Regions from separate parts of the Rahnella sp. Larv3_ips genome, predicted to be linked through region 2. Evidence: predicted binding sites of a transcription regulator. Region 2 holds the regulator's gene; the other holds the start of a gene.
The links. Region 2 encodes ArgR, which controls arginine synthesis, uptake and breakdown. Its sites were predicted from a motif close to ANTGAATAAAAATACANT; they were not measured.
Positions count from the first base shown of each region.

Region 1: the regulator ArgR is predicted to act here: its motif matches at 913-930, upstream of argC (N-acetyl-gamma-glutamyl-phosphate reductase).

Region 1 is NZ_MJIB01000021.1:198,363-210,764, reverse strand. It holds gene argE (acetylornithine deacetylase) at 1-866, opposite strand, end outside; gene argC (N-acetyl-gamma-glutamyl-phosphate reductase) at 1,091-2,095, shown strand; gene argB (acetylglutamate kinase) at 2,227-3,000, shown strand; gene ED901_RS20430 (argininosuccinate synthase) at 3,060-4,283, shown strand; gene argH (argininosuccinate lyase) at 4,358-5,734, shown strand; gene ED901_RS20420 (glutathione peroxidase) at 5,881-6,642, opposite strand; gene oxyR (DNA-binding transcriptional regulator OxyR) at 6,803-7,726, shown strand; gene sthA (Si-specific NAD(P)(+) transhydrogenase) at 7,709-9,109, opposite strand; gene fabR (HTH-type transcriptional repressor FabR) at 9,322-9,990, shown strand; gene ED901_RS20400 (YijD family membrane protein) at 9,974-10,330, shown strand; gene ED901_RS20395 (MFS transporter) at 10,647-12,233, shown strand; gene ED901_RS20390 (glycoside hydrolase family 105 protein) at 12,259-12,402, shown strand, end outside.
Region 2 is NZ_MJIB01000008.1:176,771-189,172, reverse strand. It holds gene mpl (UDP-N-acetylmuramate:L-alanyl-gamma-D-glutamyl-meso-diaminopimelate ligase) at 1-730, shown strand, start outside; gene yhcN (peroxide/acid stress response protein YhcN) at 1,033-1,296, opposite strand; gene yhcN (peroxide/acid stress response protein YhcN) at 1,486-1,749, opposite strand; gene argR (transcriptional regulator ArgR) at 2,232-2,702, opposite strand; gene mdh (malate dehydrogenase) at 3,164-4,102, shown strand; gene ED901_RS14140 (helix-turn-helix transcriptional regulator) at 4,169-4,441, opposite strand; gene ED901_RS14135 (DNA-binding protein) at 5,134-5,493, shown strand; gene ispB (octaprenyl diphosphate synthase) at 5,545-6,516, opposite strand; gene rplU (50S ribosomal protein L21) at 6,776-7,087, shown strand; gene rpmA (50S ribosomal protein L27) at 7,106-7,363, shown strand; gene ED901_RS14115 (DMT family transporter) at 7,449-8,405, shown strand; gene cgtA (Obg family GTPase CgtA) at 8,439-9,611, shown strand; gene pmrB (two-component system sensor histidine kinase PmrB) at 9,657-10,760, opposite strand; gene pmrA (two-component system response regulator PmrA) at 10,757-11,419, opposite strand; gene dacB (serine-type D-Ala-D-Ala carboxypeptidase) at 11,440-12,402, opposite strand, start outside.

The sequences.
Region 1 (12,402 bases), on a different contig from region 2:
CAGCGCTGACTCACCGGCTCCAGCGCCTCATTTAGCAGGCCGTTGATTTCGGACAGCGTCAGGCCAGGTAACGGACGGATATCCATATGCATTTCGCAGCAGGCGCAAATACGGTTTGGCGCATCGCCGCCGTTGATGTAACCAAAATTCATGGTCGGGTACGGGATCACGAAACCACTGTGGTTGTAACGCGTTTTCAGGGTATTGCGCAGGGTCATTAAATGGGTAATCGACTCATGCATCAGTTCAATCGCGTTCACGCCGCGCGCCGGATCGCTGGAATGACCGGACTGGCCGGTGATACGAATGGCGTTTGATAAATGCCCTTTGTGCGCACGAACGGGCTTGAGTGACGTCGGTTCGCCGATGATGGCGCAGTCAGGACGGATTTTGGCATTTTGGGAAAAATAGCTCGCACCGGCCATGGTCGTTTCTTCATCGGCGGTCGCTAAGATATACAGCGGTTTAGTCAGTTTGGTGAGATCAACGTCGCGCAGTGAATCGAGGATAAAGGCGAAGAAACCTTTCATATCGGCGGTACCCAAACCGTAGAGCTTATTTTCATGCTCGGTCAGGGTGAAAGGATCGCGCGTCCAGCGGCCATCATCAAACGGCACGGTGTCGGTATGACCGGCCAGCAGTAAACCGCCAGCGCCTTCGCCAGTGCTGGCTAACATATTGAATTTGTTTCGGGTTCCCGGAACAGGTTGCACTTCAACCTTAAAGCCTAAATCGCCGAACCAGCCTGCCAGTAAGTTGATTAGCGTTTCATTGCTCTGGTCCAAAGCCGCATCGGTTGCGCTGATGGAAGGGGTTGCGATTAACGCCCGGTAGAGCTCAATAAAAGGAGGTAATTTCATCTTCACTGTTGACAGCCTTTAGTTAGGGTAGTATTCATATTCATGCAATAATTGTGAATAAAAATACAATAAGCCAGCGCGTAAGGAAACCGGAAAAAATTCCGCGTTAGTCAAAACGACACGGCTGAATCTCGCGGGTGAGCGGCGTACAACGCGGTGACCACCTGTTACCTGTTGAAGTCCCTGTATCGCAAAGCCATACAGATAAGTTGAGAAGGTGAACAGACCCTATGTTGAATACGCTGATTGTTGGTGCCACAGGCTATGCCGGAGCTGAACTCGCTGCTTACCTGAATCGCCACCCACATATGAACATAACCGGTTTAACGGTTTCAGCGCAAAGTGCAGATGCAGGAAAATTGCTTTCTGATTTGCATCCTCAATTAAAAGGTATTGTCGATCTGCCTGTTTTGCCGCTGACGGATGTAGCCGGTGCGGCAAAAGGTGTCGATGTCGTGTTTCTGGCGACCGCGCATGAAGTCAGCCACGATCTGGCGCCGCAGTTTCTGGCGGCCGGTTGTGTGGTGTTTGACCTGTCCGGGGCCTTTCGCGTCAGCAAACCTGAGTTTTACACCGAATTCTACGGCTTTGAGCATCAGCACCTCGATTTGCTCGACAGCGCCGTGTACGGCCTGGCCGAATGGCAGGCAGACAAACTGAAAGACGCGCAGCTGATTGCCGTGCCGGGTTGTTACCCGACGGCGTCACAGCTGGCGCTGAAACCACTTATCGAAAACGGTTTGCTCAATGACAGCCAGTGGCCGGTGATTAACGCGACCAGCGGCGTCAGCGGCGCAGGCCGTAAAGCCACGCTCGGCAACAGCTTCTGCGAAGTCAGCCTGCAACCTTACAAACTTTTCAGCCACCGTCATCAGCCTGAAATCGCAGAGCATCTCGGCGTGCCGGTCATTTTCACTCCGCATCTGGGTAACTTCCCGCGCGGTATTCTGGCGACCATCACCTGCCGTCTGAACGCGGGTGTGACGGAGCAGGACGTGGCGGAAGCCTTCCACAATGCGTATCACGATAAACCGCTGGTGCGTCTTTACACCAAAGGCGTTCCGGCGCTGAAAGACGTGGTCGGATTGCCGTTCTGTGACATTGGCTTTGCAGTGAAAGGTGAACATCTGATTGTGGTTGCGACGGAAGACAACGTGCTGAAAGGCGCGTCGGCGCAGGCGGTGCAGTGTATGAATATCCGTTTCGGTTTCCCTGAGACGCAATCACTGCTTTAACAATCAGTTAGATTGTCAGCAAACAGAAAACAACCGTCCCTGAGCGTTTATTCAGATGCGCAGGGATGTTAGATTAAATTAAACGTATTGTTATTAATTAACATAATCAACCGGTCGGGGCGTAAACAGCTATGAATCCGTTAGTCATCAAATTGGGTGGTGTGTTGCTGGATAATGAAGAAGCGCTTGAGCGTCTGTTCATGGCGGTCGTCGCTTATCGTCAGGATTATCAGCGCCCGCTGGTCATCGTCCACGGTGGCGGCTGCCTGGTGGATGAGCTGATGAAAAAGCTGAATCTGCCGGTGGTAAAGAAGGCCGGTCTGCGCGTCACGCCAGCCGACCAGATTGATATCATTACCGGTGCACTCGCCGGGAGCGCCAACAAAACGCTGCTGGCGTGGGCGGTCAAAAATCACATTAACGCGGTCGGCCTGTCTCTGGCCGACGGCGGTACGGTCAGTGTGACCCAGCTGGATGAATCTCTGGGCTTCGTCGGTAAAGCCGAAGCGGGTAATCCGGCGCTAATCACGACGCTGACCGATGCAGGCTATCTGCCGATTGTCAGCTCCATCGGCATCACCGCAACCGGTGAGCTGATGAACGTCAACGCCGACCAGGCGGCGACCGCGCTGGCCGCCACGCTGGGCGCAGATTTGATTCTGCTGTCAGACGTCAGCGGTATCCTCGACGGCAAAGGTCAGCGTATTCCTGAAATGAGCGCGGAACGTGCTGAACAGCTCATCGATCAGGGCATCATCACCGACGGCATGATCGTCAAAGTTCACGCTGCGCTGGACGCCGCACGTTCTCTCGGACGTCCGGTTGATATCGCCAGCTGGCGTCACGCCGAGCAATTGCCGGCACTGTTTAACGGCGTCGCGATCGGAACACGCATTCTGGCGTAGTTCACTATCGACACGTTTAAAACCCATTGGATTAATTGAATTTTTTGAAGGAAATCATCATGGCAGCAACTCAAGGCATTAAGAAAATTGTTCTGGCTTACTCCGGCGGTCTGGACACCTCAGCGATCATTCCATGGCTGAAAGAAAACTATGGCGACTGCGAAGTGGTCGCGTTCGTGGCTGATATCGGTCAGGAACGTGCCGATCTGGAAGGCATCGAACAAAAAGCGCTGCGTACCGGTGCATCTGAATGCCACGTGGTTGACCTGCGTGAAGAGTTCATCAAAGACTACGTGTATCCGGTGCTGAAATCCGGCGCACTGTACGAAGGCAGCTACCTGCTGGGCACGTCAATGGCGCGTCCGTTGATCGCCAAAGCTCAGGTTGAACTGGCGCTGAAAGTGGGTGCTGATGCCCTGTGCCACGGCGCGACCGGTAAAGGTAACGACCAGGTGCGTTTCGAAACGACGTACACCGCGCTGGCACCACAGCTGAAAGTGGTCGCTCCGTGGCGTGAGTGGGACTTACGTTCCCGTGAAGCGCTGCTGGATTACCTGAAAGAACGTAATATCCCGACCACCGCGTCTCTCGAAAAAATCTACAGCCGTGACGAAAACGCATGGCACATTTCCACCGAAGGCGGCGTGCTGGAAAGCCCGTGGAATGCAGCAAACAAAGATTGCTGGGCATGGACTGTTGCGCCGGAAGACGCACCGGATCAGGCTGAAACGGTGACCGTGAAAGTGGCTAAAGGTGAAGTTGTTGCCGTTAACGGCGTCGAACTGAGCCCGTTCCAGTGCCTTGAAGCGCTGAACGTACTGGGTGTGAAACACGGCATTGGTCGTATCGATATCGTGGAAAACCGTCTGGTGGGCATTAAATCCCGCGGTTGCTACGAAACGCCAGGAGGCACCATCATGATGGCTGCGCTGCGTGGCGTTGAGCAACTGGTGCTGGATCGCGACAGCTTCAAATGGCGTGAGCAGCTCGGCCACGAAATGTCCTACGTGGTGTACGATGGTCGCTGGTTCGCACCGCTGCGTGAATCAATTCAGGCAGCCACGGATTCCCTGGCGCAAGACGTAAACGGTGAAGTGGTGATCAAACTCTACAAAGGCACTGCGACAGCGATTCAGAAACAATCGCCAAACAGCATGTATTCGGAAGAGTTCGCGACCTTCGGCGAAGACGAAGTGTACGATCACAGCCACGCGGGCGGCTTCATCCGTCTGTTCTCTCTGTCTTCACGCATTCGTGCTTTGAACGAAAAGAAAAAACAATAAGCGCAGGGTTTGTCGGATTGATAACAGGGCGCAGCATGCTGCGCCCTTTTGCATAACATTTCAGGAGCAGGAAAATGGCACTTTGGGGCGGACGTTTTACACAGGCAGCAGATCAACGGTTTAAAGAACTGAATGACTCACTGCGTTTTGACTACCGGCTGGCAGAGCAGGATATCGTGGGCTCAGTGGCCTGGTCCAAAGCGCTGGTGACCGTCAACGTTTTAACGGCTGACGAGCAGATCCAGCTGGAAGACGCGCTGACTGTGCTGCTGGAAGAAGTCCGTGCCAATCCCCGCGCTATTTTAGCCAGCGATGCCGAAGACATTCACAGCTGGGTCGAAGGGAAACTGATCGACAAAGTCGGTAATCTTGGCAAAAAACTGCATACCGGCCGCAGCCGTAACGATCAGGTCGCGACCGACATCAAACTGTGGTGCAAAGCGCAGGTGGTTGAACTGGGCGAGGCGCTGCATCATTTACAGCAGGCGCTGGTCGCCACGGCAGAAGCCAATCAGGACGCCGTGATGCCGGGTTATACCCACCTGCAACGCGCCCAGCCGGTGACCTTTGCGCACTGGTGCATGGCGTACGTGGAAATGCTGGCGCGTGATGAAAGCCGCCTGAAAGATACCCTGACCCGTCTGGACGTCAGCCCGCTGGGTTGTGGCGCACTGGCCGGTACCGCGTATCCGATGGATCGCGAACAACTGGCTGGCTGGTTAGGTTTTGCATCAGCAACCCGTAACAGCCTCGACAGCGTGTCTGACCGCGACCACGTGCTGGAACTGCTTTCTAACGCGGCCATCAGCATGGTGCATCTTTCCCGTTTCGCCGAAGACCTGATCTTCTTCAACACCGGTGAAGCGGCGTTTATCGATTTGTCCGACCGCGTGACGTCGGGTTCCTCCCTGATGCCGCAGAAGAAAAACCCGGACGCGCTGGAACTGATCCGTGGCAAATGTGGCCGCGTGCAGGGTGCGCTGACCGGCATGATGATGACCATGAAAGGTCTGCCGCTGGCGTACAACAAAGACATGCAGGAGGATAAAGAAGGGCTGTTCGACGCGCTCGACACCTGGATGGATTGCCTGAACATGGCATCGCTGGTGTTGGACGGTATTCAGGTGAAACGCCCGCGTGCCAAAGAAGCTGCGCAGCAAGGCTATGCCAACTCCACCGAACTGGCGGATTATCTGGTCGCCAAAGGCGTTCCGTTCCGCGAGGCGCACCATATTGTGGGTGAAGCGGTCGTCGAAGCGATTCATCAGGGCAAAGCGCTGGAAGAATTGCCGCTGGCAGATTTGCAGAAATTCAGCAGCACGATCGGCGATGACGTTTACGCCATTCTCGAACTGCAATCCTGCCTCGACAAACGTGCCGCCAAAGGCGGTGTTTCTCCGCAGCAGGTCGCGCTGGCGATTGCTGATGCGAAAGCGCGTTTGGGCTTGTAAACCTGAGCATCTTCCCCTCTGAAGGGAAGATGCAATAAAAAAAGGCGGACCCAGGGTCCGCCGAAAGTTCACGTAGTCATACTTGCTTATTGTTGGTAATGCAGGGATTTCTTGTCTTACTTCTTACAATCAATGGCTGTCGAAAATTATTGTGCCACGGCACACACTTCTTCCGTTTCTGAATGGAGGTAAACCTCCAGGTCGTCACTTCCCCCGATGTGGCGTCCACCGATAAAGACTTGCGGCACGGTCGCACGGCCGGTCACGGCGCGCAGGCTGACGGTAGTGGCGTCTTTACCTAATACAATTTCTTCGTACTGAATACCGCGTTCCTGCAACATCTGTTTGGCTTTGGCACAGAACGGACAGCCCGGTTTAGTGAACACGGAGACGGATTCCTGCACTTTATATTCTGGTGCCAGGTATTTCAGCATGGTGTCAGCATCAGACACTTCAAACGGGTCGCCCGGTTTGTTTGGCTCAACGAACATTTTCTCGACCACGCCGTTACGAACCAGCATGGAATAACGCCATGAACGCGGACCGAAACCTAAATCGGCTTTCTCGACCAGCATGTTCATTCCTTTGGTGAATTCACCGTTACCGTCCGGAATGAAGGTAATGTTGGCGGCGCTTTGTTCCGCTTTCCACGCGTTCATCACAAAGGTGTCATTCACGGAAACGCACAGAATGCTGTCTACGCCGTGGCTTTTGAACACCGGAGCCAGTTCGTTGTAACGTGGCAGATGGCTGGAAGAACAGGTCGGGGTAAAGGCACCCGGCAGTGAAAAGAGAATCACTGTTTTATTTTTAAACAGCTCGTCAGTGGTGAGATCTACCCATTTGTCGCCCTGACGGGTATGAAAAGTAACGTGTGGAACCTGCTTCCCTTCCTGGCTTGCAAACATGAATAACCTCTTAATTAATCTATGAAATGGATAATTTTTACGGCGGTGCCGTTTCGATGGGGGGCATTATTAACGATTGTGGTTGATAGATATAATCGTTGGTTGCTATCTTATCTATCGTTAACGGCTATCGCATTGCCTATGAGGGATTGGGGGAAAAATGAACATTCGTGATTTAGAGTATCTGGTAGCACTGGCTGAGTTCCGCCACTTCCGCCGCGCCGCAGATTCCTGCCACGTCAGTCAGCCTACGCTGAGCGGGCAAATCCGTAAGCTTGAAGATGAGCTTGGCGTCATGTTGCTGGAAAGAACCAGCCGTAAAGTGCTGTTCACTCAGGCCGGTTTATTACTTGTCGATCAGGCCCGCACGGTCTTGCGTGAAGTGAAAGTGCTCAAAGAGATGGCGAGTCAGCAGGGGGAAGCGATGTCAGGGCCAATGCACATTGGTCTTATCCCGACTGTCGGGCCGTATCTGCTGCCGCAAATTATCCCTACCCTGCACAAAACCTTTCCAAAGCTGGAGATGTACCTGCACGAAGCGCAAACCCATCAGTTGCTGGCGCAACTCGACAGCGGGAAGCTCGACTGTGCCATTCTGGCGCTGGTAAAAGAGAGCGAAGCGTTTATCGAAGTGCCGCTGTTTGACGAGCCGATGAAGCTGGCGATCTACGACGATCATCCGTGGGCATCCCGCGATCGCGTGGCGATGGCCGATCTGGCGGGTGAAAAATTGCTGATGCTGGAAGACGGCCACTGTCTGCGTGATCAGGCACTCGGATTCTGCTTCCAGGCGGGTGCCGATGAAGATACCCACTTCCGCGCCACCAGTCTGGAAACTCTGCGAAACATGGTGGCGGCAGGAAGCGGGATTACGCTGCTGCCTTCACTGGCCGTACCGCGTGAGCGCAGCCGTGATGGGGTGACTTATCTGACGTGTGACAAACCGGAACCGCGCCGTACGATTGCGCTGGTTTATCGTCCCGGTTCGCCACTGCGCGGGCGTTACGAACAGCTGGCCGAAGCCATTAAAGAACACATGCAGGCTTACTGGGATAGCGCCGCCGCGTTAAAAAAGGCGGTTTAATCCGTTAAGTGCTGCCACGCGATAGGCTTCTGCCATGGTCGGATAGTTGAAGGTAGTATTGACGAAATACTCGATAGTATTACCTTCGCCTTTCTGTTCCATGATGGCCTGTCCGATGTGGATGATTTCAGCCGCACGCTCACCGAAACAGTGAATACCAAGGATTTCCTTGGTTTCACGGTGGAACAGTAATTTCAGGCTGCCCACGTTCATCCCGGCGATTTGTGCACGGGCCAGATGTTTGAACTGTGCACGGCCTACTTCGTACGGCACTTTCATCGACGTCAGTTCCTGCTCGGTTTTACCCACCGAACTGATCTCCGGAATGGTGTAAATGCCGGTCGGAATGTTTTCGATCAGATGTACTTTGGCTTCGCCCTGGATCATCGCCTGTGCGGCAATGCGCCCCTGATCGTAAGCCGCGGAGGCCAGACTTGGGTAACCAATCACATCACCGACGGCATAAATATGCGACAGTGCGGTCTGATACATGCTGTTCACTTTCAGCAGACCACGACTGTCAGCTTCCAGACCGATGTTTTCCAGACCGAGCTTGTCGGTGTTGCCGGTGCGTCCGTTAGCGTAAAGCAGGGCGTCGGCTTTCACTTTCTTACCGGATTTCAGGTGCATGATCACACCATCTTCCACGCCTTCAATCTTCTCGAACTCTTCGTTGTGGCGGATTACGACGCCGTTATTCCAGAAGTGATAAGAAAGCGCGTCTGACATTTCCTGATCGAGGAATGACAGCAGGCGATCACGGGTGTTGATCAGATCCACTTTGACGTTCAGACCGCGGAAGATCGACGCATATTCGCAGCCGATAACACCCGCACCGTAGATAATGACGTGGCGGGGCTCATGGCTGAGTTCGAGGATTAAATCGCTGTCATAAATGCGCGGATGACCAAAATCGACGTTGGCCGGGCGGTAAGGGCGCGAGCCACAGGCGATGACGATGTTATCAGCGGTAATCTGTTCATGCGTGCCGTCGGCGTAGCGGATGCTGATGGTATTGGCATCGACAAAACTGGCGTCGCCGGAAAACAGCTGGCACTGGTTTCTTTCATAGAAACCCTGGCGCATACGGGTTTGCTGGTTAATGACAGAATCCGCATGGCGCAAGATATCCGGGAAACTGGAGCTCATTGTGCGGGAATTATCGCTGTAGAGCGGATTTTGGTTAAATTCGATGATTCTGCTGACGGCGTGACGCAGTGCTTTGGAAGGGATGGTGCCCCAGTGTGTACAACCGCCACCGACGTTGTTATAGCGTTCGATGACAGCAACTCTGGCGCCTTGTTTAACCAGTCCCATCGCGGCGCCTTCTCCGCCAGGGCCTGAGCCAATGATGATGGCATCAAAATGTGAGTGCTGTTGCATTGTTCGAAACCTATTTTTATACAAAATCACAACGAGAAAGTAACATATTACACCTATTCACCCCACATGCGGTTGTCATTTAATGGGAATGTTGCAACATTCAGACCCACTTTATGCTGTGGTTTCTATGACTCGGACCGATAAAAATTTTGGTATAGTGAAACGAAATCGGGCGAACAACTAAAAAGAAGAACACTATCCGGATGAAGGTTATGGGAGTCAGAGCACAACAAAAAGAGCGTACGCGTCGCACGCTGATTGAGGCGGCTTTTAGCCAGCTCAGCGCCGAGCGTAGCTTTGCCAGTCTGAGTTTACGCGAGGTTTCGCGTGAAGCAGGCATTGCACCGACGTCCTTTTACCGGCACTTCCGGGATGTGGATGAGCTGGGGCTCACGATGGTCGATGAGAGCGGTCTGATGCTACGACAGCTGATGCGTCAGGCGCGTCAGCGTATCGCCAAGGGCGGCAGCGTGATCCGCACCTCTGTCTCCACGTTTATGGAGTTTATCGGCAACAACCCCAACGCCTTCCGTCTGTTACTGCGTGAACGTTCCGGGACGTCGTCGGCGTTTCGTGCCGCCGTCGCCCGTGAAATTCAGCATTTCATTGCGGAACTTGCCGACTATCTGCAACTCGAAAACCATATGCCGCGCAGTTTTACCGAAGCGCAGGCTGAAGCCATGGTCATCATCGTGTTTAACGCCGGCGCGGAAGCGCTGGATGTCGACCTCGCACAGCGCCGCCAGCTTGAAGAACGTCTGGTGCTGCAACTGCGAATGATTTCCAAAGGCGCATATTACTGGTATCGCCGTCAGCAGGAACGCACGGCGGTCACGTCGATTAATAAGACCCGAGGTATAGAAGATGACCGAACAAGCTAACCAGGATAATGGCACTCTGGTTTTAGCATTGATTGCCGGGCTGTCGATCAGCGGCACGTTTGATGCATTGTTTAGCGCCGTCGTCGCGTTTTCGATTTTCCCGATTATTGCTCTGGTGTTAGCGGTGTACTGTTTGCACGTTCGCTATCACAAAGGTGAAATGCCAAAAGGGTTGCCGGTACTGTCCGCGGCCTGTTTCCTGCTTGGCCTGCTGCTGTACAGCACAATCGTTCGTGCGGAATACCCTGAATTGGGTTCAAACTTTCTGCCGTCGCTGATCTGCGTTGTACTGGTATTCTGGATTGGGCTGAAGCTGAAAAAGCGCAAGTCATCGACGTAAACACCGCCAAAGTTTCACCGTCTTCTAAGGCAATCCACGGATTGCCTTTTTATCTTTCACCTCGCGTCATTCCCTTTCCCGCCTGACAATTCCAGGCTCATTTAATGAACTGTCATTTCATTAATATCAAACCCATGTTCAATATTTAGATGTAGATCGCCCACTTCTTCATTTCTTTGCCATAAAGTGCATCCGGGTGGCAAAAACCAAAAGGTTTTCACACTGTCTCCTCGCTAATTTGAATCATGGCCGGACGAAGTCGTTTCGTTCGCATTCAGCCTAGGCCTAAAAGTGATTTAACAGGGGCAAGACGGCAATGAAAACACGTAAGATCGGATTCTTTACCTACATCGCTTATGGTTCCGGCGATTTTCTCGGTGCGGGTACCACTGCACTGACCGCAGCCTGGCTGCTGTATTTCTACACCACGTTTTGCGGGCTTTCGCCCATCCAGGCGACTTTCATTTTCGCCACCGCGCGCGTGGCCGATGCGGTGCTCAGTCCGCTGATGGGTTATCTCACGGATAACTTCGGCAACACCTGGCTCGGCAAGCGCTTTGGGCGTCGTAAGTTCTTTATTCTGCTCGGTATTCCCTGCGTCTTCAGCTACAGCTTTATGTGGGTGGGCGACATGGGATACGTCTATTATCTGCTGACTTATCTGCTGTTCGATATCGTCTACACCATGATTCTGGTGCCGTATGAAACACTGGTGCCGGAAATGACCGATGATTTCAAACAGAAAACCAAATTCTCAGGGGCGCGTATCGCGCTGGCACAGTTGTCGGCCATCCTCGCCGCCTTCCTGCCGGGTATTTTGTTGCAGCATTTCGGCAAAGATAACGCCATCTCTTTCTTCTATTCGAGTCTGGTCTTCGCGGTGATTTGTTCACTGGTGCTGACGCTGGTGTATTTCTTTACCTGGGAACGCCCGGAAGAGCTTAAATCCGAAGCAACGAAAAAAATCGAGCGCGAACGTCAGCAACTGACGCTGGCACAAAGCCTGAAACGCCTGAAAGTCGAATTGTCTTCGACGCTGCGCATCAAGATTTTCCGCCAGCATCTCGGGCTTTATCTTGGGGGTTACATCGCGCAGGACGTGTTTAACGCCGTGTTCACTTATTACGTGGTGTTCGTTCTGATGCAAAGCGCCTCCGTGGCCTCAAACCTGATGGGCATGATGGCGATTCTGCAATTTGTGGCGGTTATCGGGATGATCCCGTTGTGTATCCGCTTCGGACCTGCGCCGTCTTATCGTCTGGCTGTGACGCTGTTCGGGCTGGCCGCGATTTCTTACGGCGGTCTGTACTACGCCGGTATGAATGATTCGATGTCACTGTTGTTGCTGATTTCCGCGCTGGCCGGTCTGGGACGTGGCGGTATCAACTATGTGCCGTGGAATATCTACACCTATATCGCTGACGTGGATGAAACCATCACCGGCCAGCGCCGTGAAGGGATTTTCGCTGGCGTCATGACGCTGACCCGCAAAGCCTCTCAGGCCGGTGCCGTTATGCTGGTAGGGATAATTCTGCAACTGGCCGGGTTTGTTTCCGGACAGAGCCAGCAGGTACCTGCTGTCGGCCACACCATTCTGGGTGTGCTGGTGATCGGTTCACTGCTGATGCTCAGCATGGGCTTTATCATTTCATTGTTCTTCCGCCTGAATCAGAAAACGCACGGCGTACTGACCCGCGAAACGCACAAAATGCGTGAAGCCAACCGCATCGTGCCGGAGCAAATCACACCGCAAGACCGCGCCACCGTCGAAATGCTGACAGGGATGAAATACGAATCTCTGTGGGGCAATAACAATATCGGTTATCTGCATCGCAATAACCCGCCACCTGAAAAACTGACCCGTGAAAATACCGCTGAAATGCCGGTTCAGGGACGTTTGTAAAATTTTGAATTCACAGGAGAACGCCATGAAAGTTTTTGAAGTTAAACACAGTGCCTTGCTGCGACAGCCTGAACATTTCATTTCACGTAATGAACTGAAAGCGCTGATCCACAACGTGACCAACAATCTGGTGAATATCGAAGATAAAACCGGGGAATTCCTGTTGCGC
Region 2 (12,402 bases):
GCCCGAGCACGATACTCCGCTTAAGCAAGTGATGGCGATGGGGTGCTGGAGTGAACAGGAATTTGCGGGTGAAACGGATGCCTGTTCGTGGGATGCAAAAAAACTGACGCCGGATGCCAGCTCTTTCAATGTCTACCTGAAAGGCGAAATCGTCGGGCAGGTGGACTGGAATCTGGTCGGTGAACACAACATGCATAACGGGCTGATGGCGATTGCCGCCGCGCGTCATGTCGGTGTGAAACCGGAGGATGCCTGTAAAGCCCTGGGCGAATTTATCAACGCGCGTCGTCGTCTCGAACTGCGCGGCGTTGAAAATGGCGTCAGCGTCTATGACGACTTCGCCCATCACCCAACGGCGATTCTGGCAACGCTCTCCGCATTGCGCAGCAAAGTGGGCGGCACGGCGCGTATTCTGGCAGTGCTTGAACCGCGCTCAAACACCATGAAAATGGGCATGAGCAAAAACGAACTGGCGCCGTCGCTGGGGCGTGCGGACGAAGTTTTCCTGCTGCAGCCGCAGCATATTCCGTGGCAGGTAGCAGAAGTGGCTGAACACTGTATACAGCCTGCGCACTGGAGTGCTGATGTGGATTCGCTGGTGGATATGGTGATCAAGGCCTCGCTGCCGGGCGATCATATTCTCGTCATGAGTAATGGCGGTTTTGGTGGCATCCACGGAAAACTGCTGGAGGCACTGGCCGCGAAAGCGAGCATGACACAGCAGCCATAATGTCTTCCTCAACGGCCTCAAAGCACAGCATTCGCTGTGCTTTTTTTGTCTTTAATTCCGGGCAATGGCTTATCAACAGACAAAAAAAAGCTCCCAAAAAAAGCGTGGGAGCCAAAGGGTGTCGTCGGACAGGACGACGAGGGTATCGTTAGCAAGAGAGCACGGCAGTGGCAGTGTCAGCTCTCTCCCAGCCTCAACAGCATCGTTTTATTGAGACGATCTGTGGCTGTTGAAACCCGGTAACGCTAATTCATATAAATACTCAAGCAGTGGCTTTAGTTCTGGGTAACGTACAGAAAATCTTACTGATAGATTTCTGCTGTCGCGTGATAAGCGCCTTCATTATGGGCTTCGATCACACGATAAGATTTAGCGCCTTTGGCATCAGCCTTGTCAGACAGCTGCTGGCGAATATCGGTGGGTGCACCATTCACTCCGCTCACGCTGATCATGCCCATAGGTTGCAGATTTTCTGCTTGCTGATTCGTGATCAGTTGCGCAGCAGACGCACCGAAAGACACAGCAGACAACAGACTAAGAGCGGCGATAGTAGTGATGATTTTCATGATAATTTCCTGATTTCACTGACGTTGATGCAATTTGAGAGAGCAACGTCGATTCAAATGTAGATTTATCAGGGCTGTTAACTGCAGTTCAGGGCGCTTAAAGCGTGCGGGAACGTAAAACGGGCAGTGATAAATCTGTTTATTCACGGGCCTGATTTATTCAGGCCCCTTCGCGATGGCTACCGGAACTTACTGGTAGATTTCTGCGGTTGCGTGGTAGTTACCTTCCTGACGCACTTCAATAACGCGGAAAGCTTTAGCGCCTTTTGCATCGGCTTTGTCAGACAGTGCCTGGCGGATATCAGAAGGTGCACCGGCAACGCCGCTGACGCTGATCATCCCTTTCGCCTGCAGATTGGCAGCTTGTTCCTGACTAACAGGTTGTGCTGCAAATGCACCAAATGACAGAGCAGAGAGAATGCTTAATGTTGCGATTGTAGTTTTAACGTTCATGATTTGACCTCGTCGATTTTATTATGTGTTCCAACAACTGGTGTCTCACACCACGGAAATGAGTATACATCTAGTCACTCAAAATATTAATAGTTTGCTAATAGTTATTTGGGTGGTTATGTGTGTCCTATTGGTGTTTTTAATAACGGAAAGTAATAAAAAACGTCTATAAATTGTTCAAAAGGTGTTGATTTTTAGTAAAATCAATAGATTGAATGAATTTGATTATCTGTGCTTATTTTTGGTGTGAATCACATCATTGAAATATTTATGTGACGGAAATGAGCCTGTTGTGACCGGCGTTAACAGAAGAGGGCATGCGCCTTGTACCCGTTCATGGTAGAAAACCGGTATTTTTGTGCGGCATTTGAAATGTGCGCAATATAAAGGAAGGGTAAAGAGGCTGGCCTGAGGTCAGAAATTCTGTTCTTCTGACCCCCTGCACAGAAAGGGCGCTTACACCCTTGTACTATTGAGGCGGCTTATAACTCTTGTTCGAACAAACTCAGGATCGCATCGTGCAGTTGTTTAACGCTGAAACTGCGGGCAGGTGTAATGAAAATCGTATCATCACCCGCGATAGTTCCGAGGATACCCTCTGATTTTCCGAGTGAATCAAGCAGGCGGGCGATCAGCTGTGCTGCCCCCGGACTGGTGCGGATGACCACCATGGCTTCATTGTGATCAATGTCCAGTACCAGGTTCTTCAGCGGACTGGTCGTTGTTGGCACACCGATTTCAGCGGGCAGGCAGTACACCATTTCCATTTTCGCGTTGCGCGTACGCACCGCACCGAACTTGGTCAGCATCCGTGAGACTTTGGACTGGTTGATGTTTTCGAAGCCCTCCTCCTGGAGTGCGACGACAATTTCGCCCTGAGAACTGAATTTCTCTTCCTTCAGTAATGCTTTGAAGGCTTTGATTAAATCTTCCTGTTTGGCAGGATTACGCATTTTGCACCCTGGTCTCTTGATCAATGTTTGGCTGATTATGCAGATAATTGCATTTTTATGCAACAACGCAAGACATGGACAATCCAGAACTCACCGTTCTGCAAGGAATGTGACGGGTGTCGCGTTAGTGGGTTTTTCATGAATATGCCGAAATTGTGAATTTTGAGTAAGCCTTCCGCAGGAAGTTGGGCTCAACCGATTTCGATTCAGCTCACACAATGAACCAAATTTAACCATTTATTAACCTGACGTCTTTTGCGGTGCTACTTTTAAGGGGTAGCTTTCCGATAAAAGTCATAAAAGACCGGATAAGGGCGCTTAGGTGTATTTTTTTACTTTCTAAACGACCAACCTCAGATTCTCTGCAGGTGAGCGATTGTTTTTAACAGCGTAAGTGATTAAGGTCACAACCAAAATAATTCCACGACACTTATAAGTTAATGATAAAAAAGGAGTATAGGATGAAAGTTGCAGTTCTCGGTGCTGCGGGCGGTATCGGTCAGGCCCTCGCGCTTCTGCTAAAGACCCAGCTACCTTCCGGTTCCGAACTCTCATTATATGATATCGCTCCGGTGACGCCGGGCGTTGCTGTCGATCTCAGTCATATCCCTACCGCTGTGAAAATCAAAGGCTTCTGTGGCGAAGATGCCACACCTGCTTTGGAAGGCGCAGATATTGTCCTGATTTCAGCGGGTGTGGCGCGAAAACCAGGGATGGATCGCTCAGATCTGTTTAATGTTAACGCGGGTATTGTTCGTAATCTTATTCAGCAAGTGGCGAAAACCTGTCCGAAAGCCTGCATTGGCATTATCACCAACCCGGTCAACACGACGGTTGCTATTGCGGCAGAAGTGCTGAAAAAAGCCGGCGTCTATGACAAAAACAAACTTTTTGGCATCACAACGCTGGATGCGATCCGTTCTAATACTTTCGTTGCGGAGTTAAAAGGTAAACAACCGGAAGACATTGAAGTGCCGGTGATCGGTGGACATTCTGGTGTCACTATTCTGCCGCTGCTCTCTCAGGTACCTGGTGTGGCGTTCAGCGAAAGTGAAATCACTTCACTCACCAAGCGCATTCAAAACGCAGGTACTGAAGTGGTAGAAGCAAAAGCGGGTGGTGGATCAGCAACGCTGTCGATGGGGCAGGCGGCTGCGCGTTTCGGACTTTCATTACTGAGAGCTATGCAGGGTGAAAGCAACGTTGTGGAATGTGCGTATGTCGAAGGCAATGGCGAGTATGCTCGCTTTTTCGCACAGCCTGTTTTGCTTGGCAAAAACGGGATCACCGAATTGCTGGACATCGGTAAACTGAGCGCATTTGAACAGCAGTCACTGGAATCGATGCTGGAGATCCTGCATAAGGATATCGAACTCGGCGAACAGTTTATTAATCACTGATTGCGTCTCTTTATAGATAACCGCCGGCTTATCCCGGCGGTTTTTTTCTTTTATCTCCCCTCGGATTTACTCTTGCGCAGCATTGGGTGTGCGGCAACGGCGTTCAATGATCTGAAAAGTCCTGGTGTCGAAATAGCGGCTTGGCCAGATAATTGAAGGATGTAACCCCAGCGCATTCGCGATGAGCAATTCGCCCTTTGGCCATGGCCGTGTCAGAGCGTTTGATAAGGTGGAAGAGCTCAAACCTGCAGAGCGCGATACTGCCGCCAGGGTGGTTCCTTTCTTTCTGAGTGCAGCAATAATATCGGCCTGATGCCAGTCTTCGTTCCTTGTATTCATGATGGCTTCCTTATTTGTTTAATTTTATTCCGCGGGCATATTTATCGCACTTATACATTTAACGAGGGTTTGATTTATTTACGATCATTTAAATCTATGTTTCTTAAAAACCCTCATTGCTTTCATTTAGAAAAATACATTCTTATTGTGATTTAAACAAACAAGTAAATTCATGTTGCTTTTTGTGATTCATGTCTATTTTCATGATGTATCACGTGCAAAGTTGAAATTTATTAAAGTGAATGCGTTATCGGTATGCGTGTTTTTTGATCTTTAGCATTTATAAAAATAATAATTAAATGTTTTGAGTAGTGAATTTATTATAGTTGAATGATTATTGATTATTGATTATTGATTATTGATTTTTATCTTAAGGCTTTGTTTTATAGTTATATTTTAAGGGTGTTAATGTTTTTCTTTCGACATTATAATGCTTCTTTCTAAAAAACTTCCTTTAAGCATATTCATGGTTTGTTGATAAAGATAATTCATGGAAACTTTTAAAGCAGCAGTGGACTCATTTCGAAAAATTGAATATCTTCTTTCCGTTAAATAGACGTTTTCCTTAAGTGGTGGCGTTAATATCTTCTCTAAAATAAACGTCGCCCGTGTCAGGAAAGCATCGTCATTATTCACATGGATTTATAACAGCAACTTTCTTATTGGTTTGAATGAGAAAGACAAGGAACGTTATGAAAAAAGAGTGGTTTGCAGCAAAGGAGTTGACCGGTAAAGAAGGGCTTCCGACTTCGACACAAGGCGTGCACGGAATGGCGCGCAGGTTATGCTGGATAAAGCGAAGGAGGCGAGGTGTACAGGGGCGTGCGGTTGAATATCACATAGACAGTTTGCCAGGTAATACCGTCGCCAGTCTGGCGATGAATGAGCACTCGGCAGAGTATGTTTATACGTCGCATCAGGATCCCCTGGCGATATGGATTGAAAGCTATAAGCAACTGAGAGAGCCGGAACGTGAAACAATGATCTCGTTTATTGTGAGAGAAGGTGTTTCGGAAATATTAAACAGGTTACGCAAACCTGACGAAAGCTAGCGTTGTAACTCTGTCGTACCTGCCGTGGTCATGCAGGTACGACAGAAAACATCAGAAGTCGCGTTTCACAGAAAGGTGCGCCAAACCTTCAAGCGCGGAGCGGTAGACAGACTCCGGCAATACCTGAAGGGCTTTAATCGCTTTGTCTGCTTCTTCTTCAGCGCGCTGACGGGTGTACTCCAGTGAGCCCCACTGGTGCATGGCTGCCAGGACGGGTTCCAGTAAATGGCGCCCATTACCTTCTTCGATAGCTTTACGGATCATGGCTGACTGTTCTTCATCACCATGCTGCATTGCATGCAAAAGCGGTAATGTCGGTTTGCCTTCATCAAGATCATCACCGGTATTTTTACCCAGCGTTTCGCCGTCAGCATCATAATCGAGTAAATCATCAATCAGCTGGAACGCAGTACCCAGATAGCGACCGTAATCCTGCAACGCGACAATCTGCTCCTGAGTTCCGCCAGCCAGCATGGCAGAAGACTGGGATGCTGCTTCGAAGAGGCGCGCTGTTTTGCTGTAAATAACCTGCATGTAGCTCTCTTCGCTAATGTCAGGATCGTTGCAGTTGATCAGTTGCTGTACTTCGCCTTCGGCGATCACATTCACCGCTTTTGCCATCAGAGCTAAAACGGGAAGTGATTCCAAATCAGTCATCATCTGGAAGGCACGGGTGTAAATGAAATCACCCACCAGTACGCTGGCCGCATTACCAAAAGCCGCATTGGCAGTGGCTTTGCCCCGACGCATGTCGGATTCATCCACAACGTCATCGTGCAATAACGTGGCGGTATGGATAAACTCAATCAACGCAGCCACTTTGATGTGCTTGTCGCCTTCGTAAGAGAGCGCACGGGCAGTCAATACTGCAATCATTGGACGGATGCGTTTACCGCCACCGCTGATGATGTAATATCCCAGTTGATTGATGAGTGAAACTTCGGAGTTCAACTGTTCAAGGATGGATGCGTTGACCGCAGCCATGTCGTCCTGAGTAAGATCGATAATCTGTTCTAGGTTCATTGTGTTTTTTCGGCTGTTGTTCTCTTCACCGCAATGAGATCTGGCTCACATTGGCAGATGGCGCTAACTGTAAAGGGGATTGTACTTGAAAAACAGTGTAGATAAATGATAACGAAAGAACTGCGCTTTTTTTCTTCTTTTGTGGTCATTGTGCTCTTGTCTTACTCTGATTTTTTGCGTAGAATTCGCGCCCTATTGTGAATATTTATAGCGCCCTCTGAACTATACAAAGTTGAGTGCGCGGAAAGCGGAGTTTTATATGTACGCGGTTTTCCAAAGTGGTGGTAAACAACACCGTGTCAGCGAAGGGCAGACTATTCGCCTTGAGAAGCTTGACATCGCAACTGGCGAAACGATCGAGTTTGATCAGGTTCTGATGATTGCAAACGGTGAAGAAATTAATATCGGCCTGCCTTTAGTTGCTGGCGGTATCGTTAAAGCTGAAATCGTTGCTCACGGTCGTGGCGTTAAAGTCAAAATCGTTAAGTTTCGTCGTCGTAAGCACTATCGTAAGCAGCAGGGCCACCGTCAGTGGTTCACTGACGTTAAAATCACCGGCATCAGCGCTTAAGATTAGGAGAGCGGAACAATGGCACACAAAAAGGCTGGCGGCTCCACACGCAACGGTCGCGATTCAGAAGCTAAACGTCTGGGCGTAAAACGCTTTGGCGGCGAAGCAGTACTGGCAGGCAGCATCATCGTTCGTCAGCGCGGCACCAAATTCCACGCTGGTATCAACGTGGGTTGCGGCAAGGACCACACTCTGTTTGCTTTGGCTGACGGTAAAGTCAAGTTCGAAGTTAAAGGCCCGAAAAACCGTAAGTACATCAGCATCGAAGCTGAATAAGTTTTTCTCGTCTTAGTAAATAGATGTAAGCCCCGCAACTCGTTGCGGGGCTTTTTACATTCTGGTTAGCCCATTCTGGCGGATAATGGATACTAAATCGCAGGCACCTGTCGGGATCATGTTAGCGCTGATCACTGCCATGAGTTGGGGCTCTTTGCCCATCGCTATGAAGCAGGTATTGGTCGTCATGGATCCCTTTACGGTGGTCTGGTATCGGTTTTCCATGGCTGCAATTGTGCTGGGATGCATTCTTGCCGCGAAGCGTCGCTTACCGCCAAGAGTGATTTTAAGCAGGCCACGCTGGCTTATTCTGGTGTTAATTGCCACCGCAGGGCTGATGGGGAACTTTGTTCTTTTTAGTTCTTCACTGAAGTTTCTCAGTCCGACGGCTTCTCAGGTTATCGGTCAGCTTTCGCCTGTTGGTATGATGCTGGCCAGTGTGATAATCCTGAAAGAGAAGATGCGTGTCACGCAGGTTATTGGCGCCATTATGTTGATTTTAGGACTGATATTGTTCTTCAATGTCAGCCTGATTGAAATATTTACCCGTCTTACCGATTACACCCTCGGTGTGATTTTTGGTGTCGGGGCAGCAATGGTTTGGGTGATTTATGGTGTGGCGCAAAAGGTTCTGTTGCGTCAGCTGGCCTCGCCGCAAATCTTGTTTTTGCTGTACACTTTATGTTCTATCGCATTGCTCCCGCTGGCCAGTCCGGCGATGCTTTCACAGCTCAGCGGCTGGCAGTTTGCCTGTTTGTTGTTTTGCGGCGCGAATACCTTAGTAGGATATGGCGCCTTAGCGGAAGCGATGGCGAGATGGCAGGCATCGCAGGTCAGCGCAATAGTGACGCTGACGCCCTTGTTTACCCTGCTATTTTCAGATCTGTTAGCACTTGCCTGGCCGGGCTATTTCGCCGCACCAGTGCTCAATTTTGTAGGTTATCTTGGGGCATTTGTGGTGGTGGCGGGTGCAATGTTTTCCGCAGCAGGCCATCGTTGGTGGCCTCGTCGGACAGAGCAAAACCTGGTAGCTAAACTATAGCTGCCCGGCGAATGATTTACGGAGACAGTACAAATGAAGTTTGTTGATGAAGCCACAATATTGATCGTGGCAGGTGACGGCGGTAACGGTTGTGTGAGCTTCCGTCGTGAGAAATATATTCCCCGTGGCGGCCCTGATGGTGGCGACGGTGGCGATGGTGGCGACGTTTTCCTGCTTGCTGATGAAAACCTCAATACGCTGATCGATTTCCGCTTTGTGAAATCATATCGCGCGGAGCGCGGCACAAACGGTCAAAGCAGCGACTGTACCGGTAAACGCGGTAAAGATATTACGATCAAAGTTCCCGTTGGTACGCGCGTTCTGGATCAGGCCACCGGTGAAGTGCTTGCTGATATGACCAAACACGGTCAGATCAATATGGTGGCTAAAGGCGGTTTCCACGGTCTTGGCAATACCCGCTTCAAATCGTCGGTTAACCGTTCCCCACGCCAAAAAACCATGGGCACGAAAGGCGAAGAGCGTGATATCGCGCTTGAGCTGATGCTGCTGGCTGACGTGGGTATGCTGGGGCTGCCAAATGCGGGTAAATCGACCTTCATTCGTGCCGTTTCCGCAGCGAAACCAAAAGTTGCTGACTATCCGTTTACCACCCTGGTACCAAGCCTTGGTGTTGTTCGTATGGACAGTGAGCAAAGCTTTGTGATCGCCGATATCCCTGGTCTGATTGAAGGGGCATCTGAAGGTGCTGGTTTAGGTATTCGCTTCCTGAAACACCTTGAGCGTTGCCGTGTGTTATTGCACCTGATCGATATCGCGCCGATTGATGAATCTGATCCGATCGAGAATGCGAAAGTTATCATCAACGAGTTGCAGCAATACAATGCAAAACTGGCTGAAAAGCCACGTTGGCTGGTATTCAACAAAGTTGATCTGATCGAAAAAGAAGAAGCTGAGACGCGTGCTAAAGCCATTGCAGAAGCGCTGGGTTGGGAAGGTAACTACTATCTGATTTCAGCCGCTAATCGCGAAGGCGTGAATGCACTGTGCTGGGATGTGATGAAATTTATCAATGAAAATCCTAAGCACATGGCGATTGAAGAAGCTGCGCCAGAAAAAGTTGAATTCATGTGGGATGATTATCACCGTGAACAACTGGCTGAAGTGGAATCTGAAGCTGACGACGACTGGGACGATGACTGGGATGAAGACGACGACGAAGGCGTTGAAATCATTTACGAACGTTAATCCGGCGTAGATCTCAATCTGAAAGGCTGCCAGTGGCAGCCTTTTTTAATACATATTTTTCGTGGTGCTGGCAGAAAGTGAAAGGGCATTTTCCAAAATCACATCGGGCAGCCAGCATTGCGCACTCAGCCCGTGGCCTGAGGCACGGTTACGCAACGTCAACGTTCCGCAGTGAAGTTGAGCAATACGTATCACAATGTTCAAACCCAACCCGCTGCCGCCATAACGTTGATCCATACGTTTGAATGCCTGGGTCAGCTCACACGCTTTTGTCTCATCAATCCCCGGACCTTCATCGTCAATTTGTATCAGGAAACCCTTGTTCTGTGGCTGCACTGTAATGAGTATTTCACTGTTCTCAGGGCCGTAGCGGAAAGCATTTTCCACCAGATTCCTCACCAGCAAACGAAGCAGAACGGCATCCCCCTGAAGGGTGGCATGTTGCGGAAGCCTCAAAATCAGCCTTTGTTGGCGATCTTCCAGCATCTCGCAGAACTCTTCACGCAGCGGTTCGATGACGTTTGCCACAAGATCCACTTGCTGATATTCACCTTTAGCAAAATTCTGTCCGGCGCGGGATAACATCAGTAATTGTTCAATGGTATGCATAAGCTGATCGATGCGACCAATCAGGGTATCGCTGCCGGTGATGCCATTTTTTTGCATGATCTCAAGATGTAGACGCACTCCGGCAAGTGGCGTTCGTAATTCGTGAGCGGCATCGGCAGTGAATAATCGTTCCTGCTGAATCGTATTTGAAAGGCGCGAAAACAGCTGATTGAGGGCGTTTGTCACCGCCACTACCTCGCGAATTTCGCTGTTCAGTGGCAAAGGCGAAAGGTTATCTGCCGAGCGGGTTTCCAGACGTTTTTGTAACTGGTTTAGCGGACGAATAATCCAGCTGATGGCCCAGAAGGAGAGCACCAGAGTAATGGTCATCATCAGCAAAGAAGGCGCAATCAGTGAGGCAATCGCTTCGGCAATTTCCTTCTCAACATGCGCATTGCGAACTTTGGCGGAAAGCGTGTCATTCACCAGCAAATTAATCTGCTCCTGACTTTCATGCCAGAGCCAGAAAATGCTGGTGAGTTGGGTGACAAAAAGAATCAACGCCAGCATGACCAGAAGACGGCGGCGCATACTGGTCACGGTGCTATCTCCAGCCGGTATCCAATGCCGCGCACTGTGCGGATGAGTTCCTTACCCAGTTTGCGTCGCAGGTTATGAACGTGAACTTCCAGCGTATTAGATCCTAAATCGTCCTGCCAGGTATAGAGATCTTGCTGAAGTAACTCACGGTTGACCGTTTGCCCGGCGCGCATCATCAGCCGGGTTAAAATCGCAAATTCCTTCGGCGTGACCTCCACCTGAGCGTCACCCAGATAGGTTTGCTGCGACGAGAGGTTAATTTTCAAATTGCCAACGGAAATCTCGTTATCACTTTGTCCCTGATAGCGGCGAATAAGCGCACGAACCCGCGCCTGGAGCTCGGCCAGGGCGAAAGGTTTGATCAGGTAATCATCGGCACCGGCGTCCAGACCATCGACCCGGTCTTCAAGAGCATCACGGGCGGTCAAAATGAGGACGGGAAGGGAAATTCTTTGGCGACGCCATTGACGCAGAAGCGTGGCGCCATCTTTATCTGGCAACCCTAAATCAAGGATCACCAGACTGTATTGACTGGTCTGGATGAGGCTTTGCGCTTCTGCCGCGGTGGATGCGCAGTCGCACACATAATTATCGCTGGTTAATGCCAGCGATAAACCCTGCCGTAAAAGTTCATCATCTTCAACTATCAGCAGTTTCATCGTCTGGCACTTCTCCAGGGTTAATTATTTTGGTAGACGTCCTTATAGAGACGGCTCTCAAAGCGTACCAGCGGAGCGCGACGCGTACGCTGGTCTTCCGGAGGCACTGCGTATCCGGAGAGGAACTGAACAAACGCCATGCGCTGCCCGCTGGCGGTGGTGATAAAGCCCGCCAGGTTGTATACGCCAGACAGTGAGCCTGTTTTCGCAGACACTTTGCCGTCCACACCGGCTTCGTGCAGACCACCGCGATACTGCAGCGTACCGTCATGACCGGCCAGTGGAAGCATTGAGATAAAGTCTAAATCCTTATCGTTCTGCGCGATGTATTGCAGTACCTGCATCATCGTCGCCGGTGACAGCAAATCGTGACGTGACAGGCCTGAGCCATCAACCTGAATAGAGTTGCCTAAATCGATGCCCGCTTTCTGGCGAAGGATTTGGCGTACAGCATCTGAACCGGCACGCCAGGTTCCCGGCACACCAAACCGCTGATGACCAATCGTACGAAATACCGTATCGGCAATCATGTTGTCGGATTTCTTCAGCATTATGCGCAGCAGATCATGCAACGGGGCAGACTGAGTTTGTGCAAGCACCGTCCCGGCAGGTGTCTGGCGCGTCTGACGTTTCAACGTGCCATCAATCTGAATATCTGCCTGCAAGAGTTCGTCTTTCAAAATTGCACCGGCATAGCTGGCACCATCCTGAATGGCGAAAGCCAGTGGCAAAGGTTCACTGCGTTGGGTGAGACAACCGGTCAATGTGTAGCGATTGAATTCTCCCGGCACCACATCCAGTTCACAATACTGTGCATCCGGAGAACCTTTTGCCAGCGTGCGGACCTCACTGAACATATGCACCGGATAATAGGAGGCGACGCGGATAAAGGCGTTTTCATCAGGTTTAGGCGCGCTGTAAAGGGACACCGAGAAACAGTTACGATCGACAATCGCCGCGGCGGGCGGCGCACTGAAGCACTG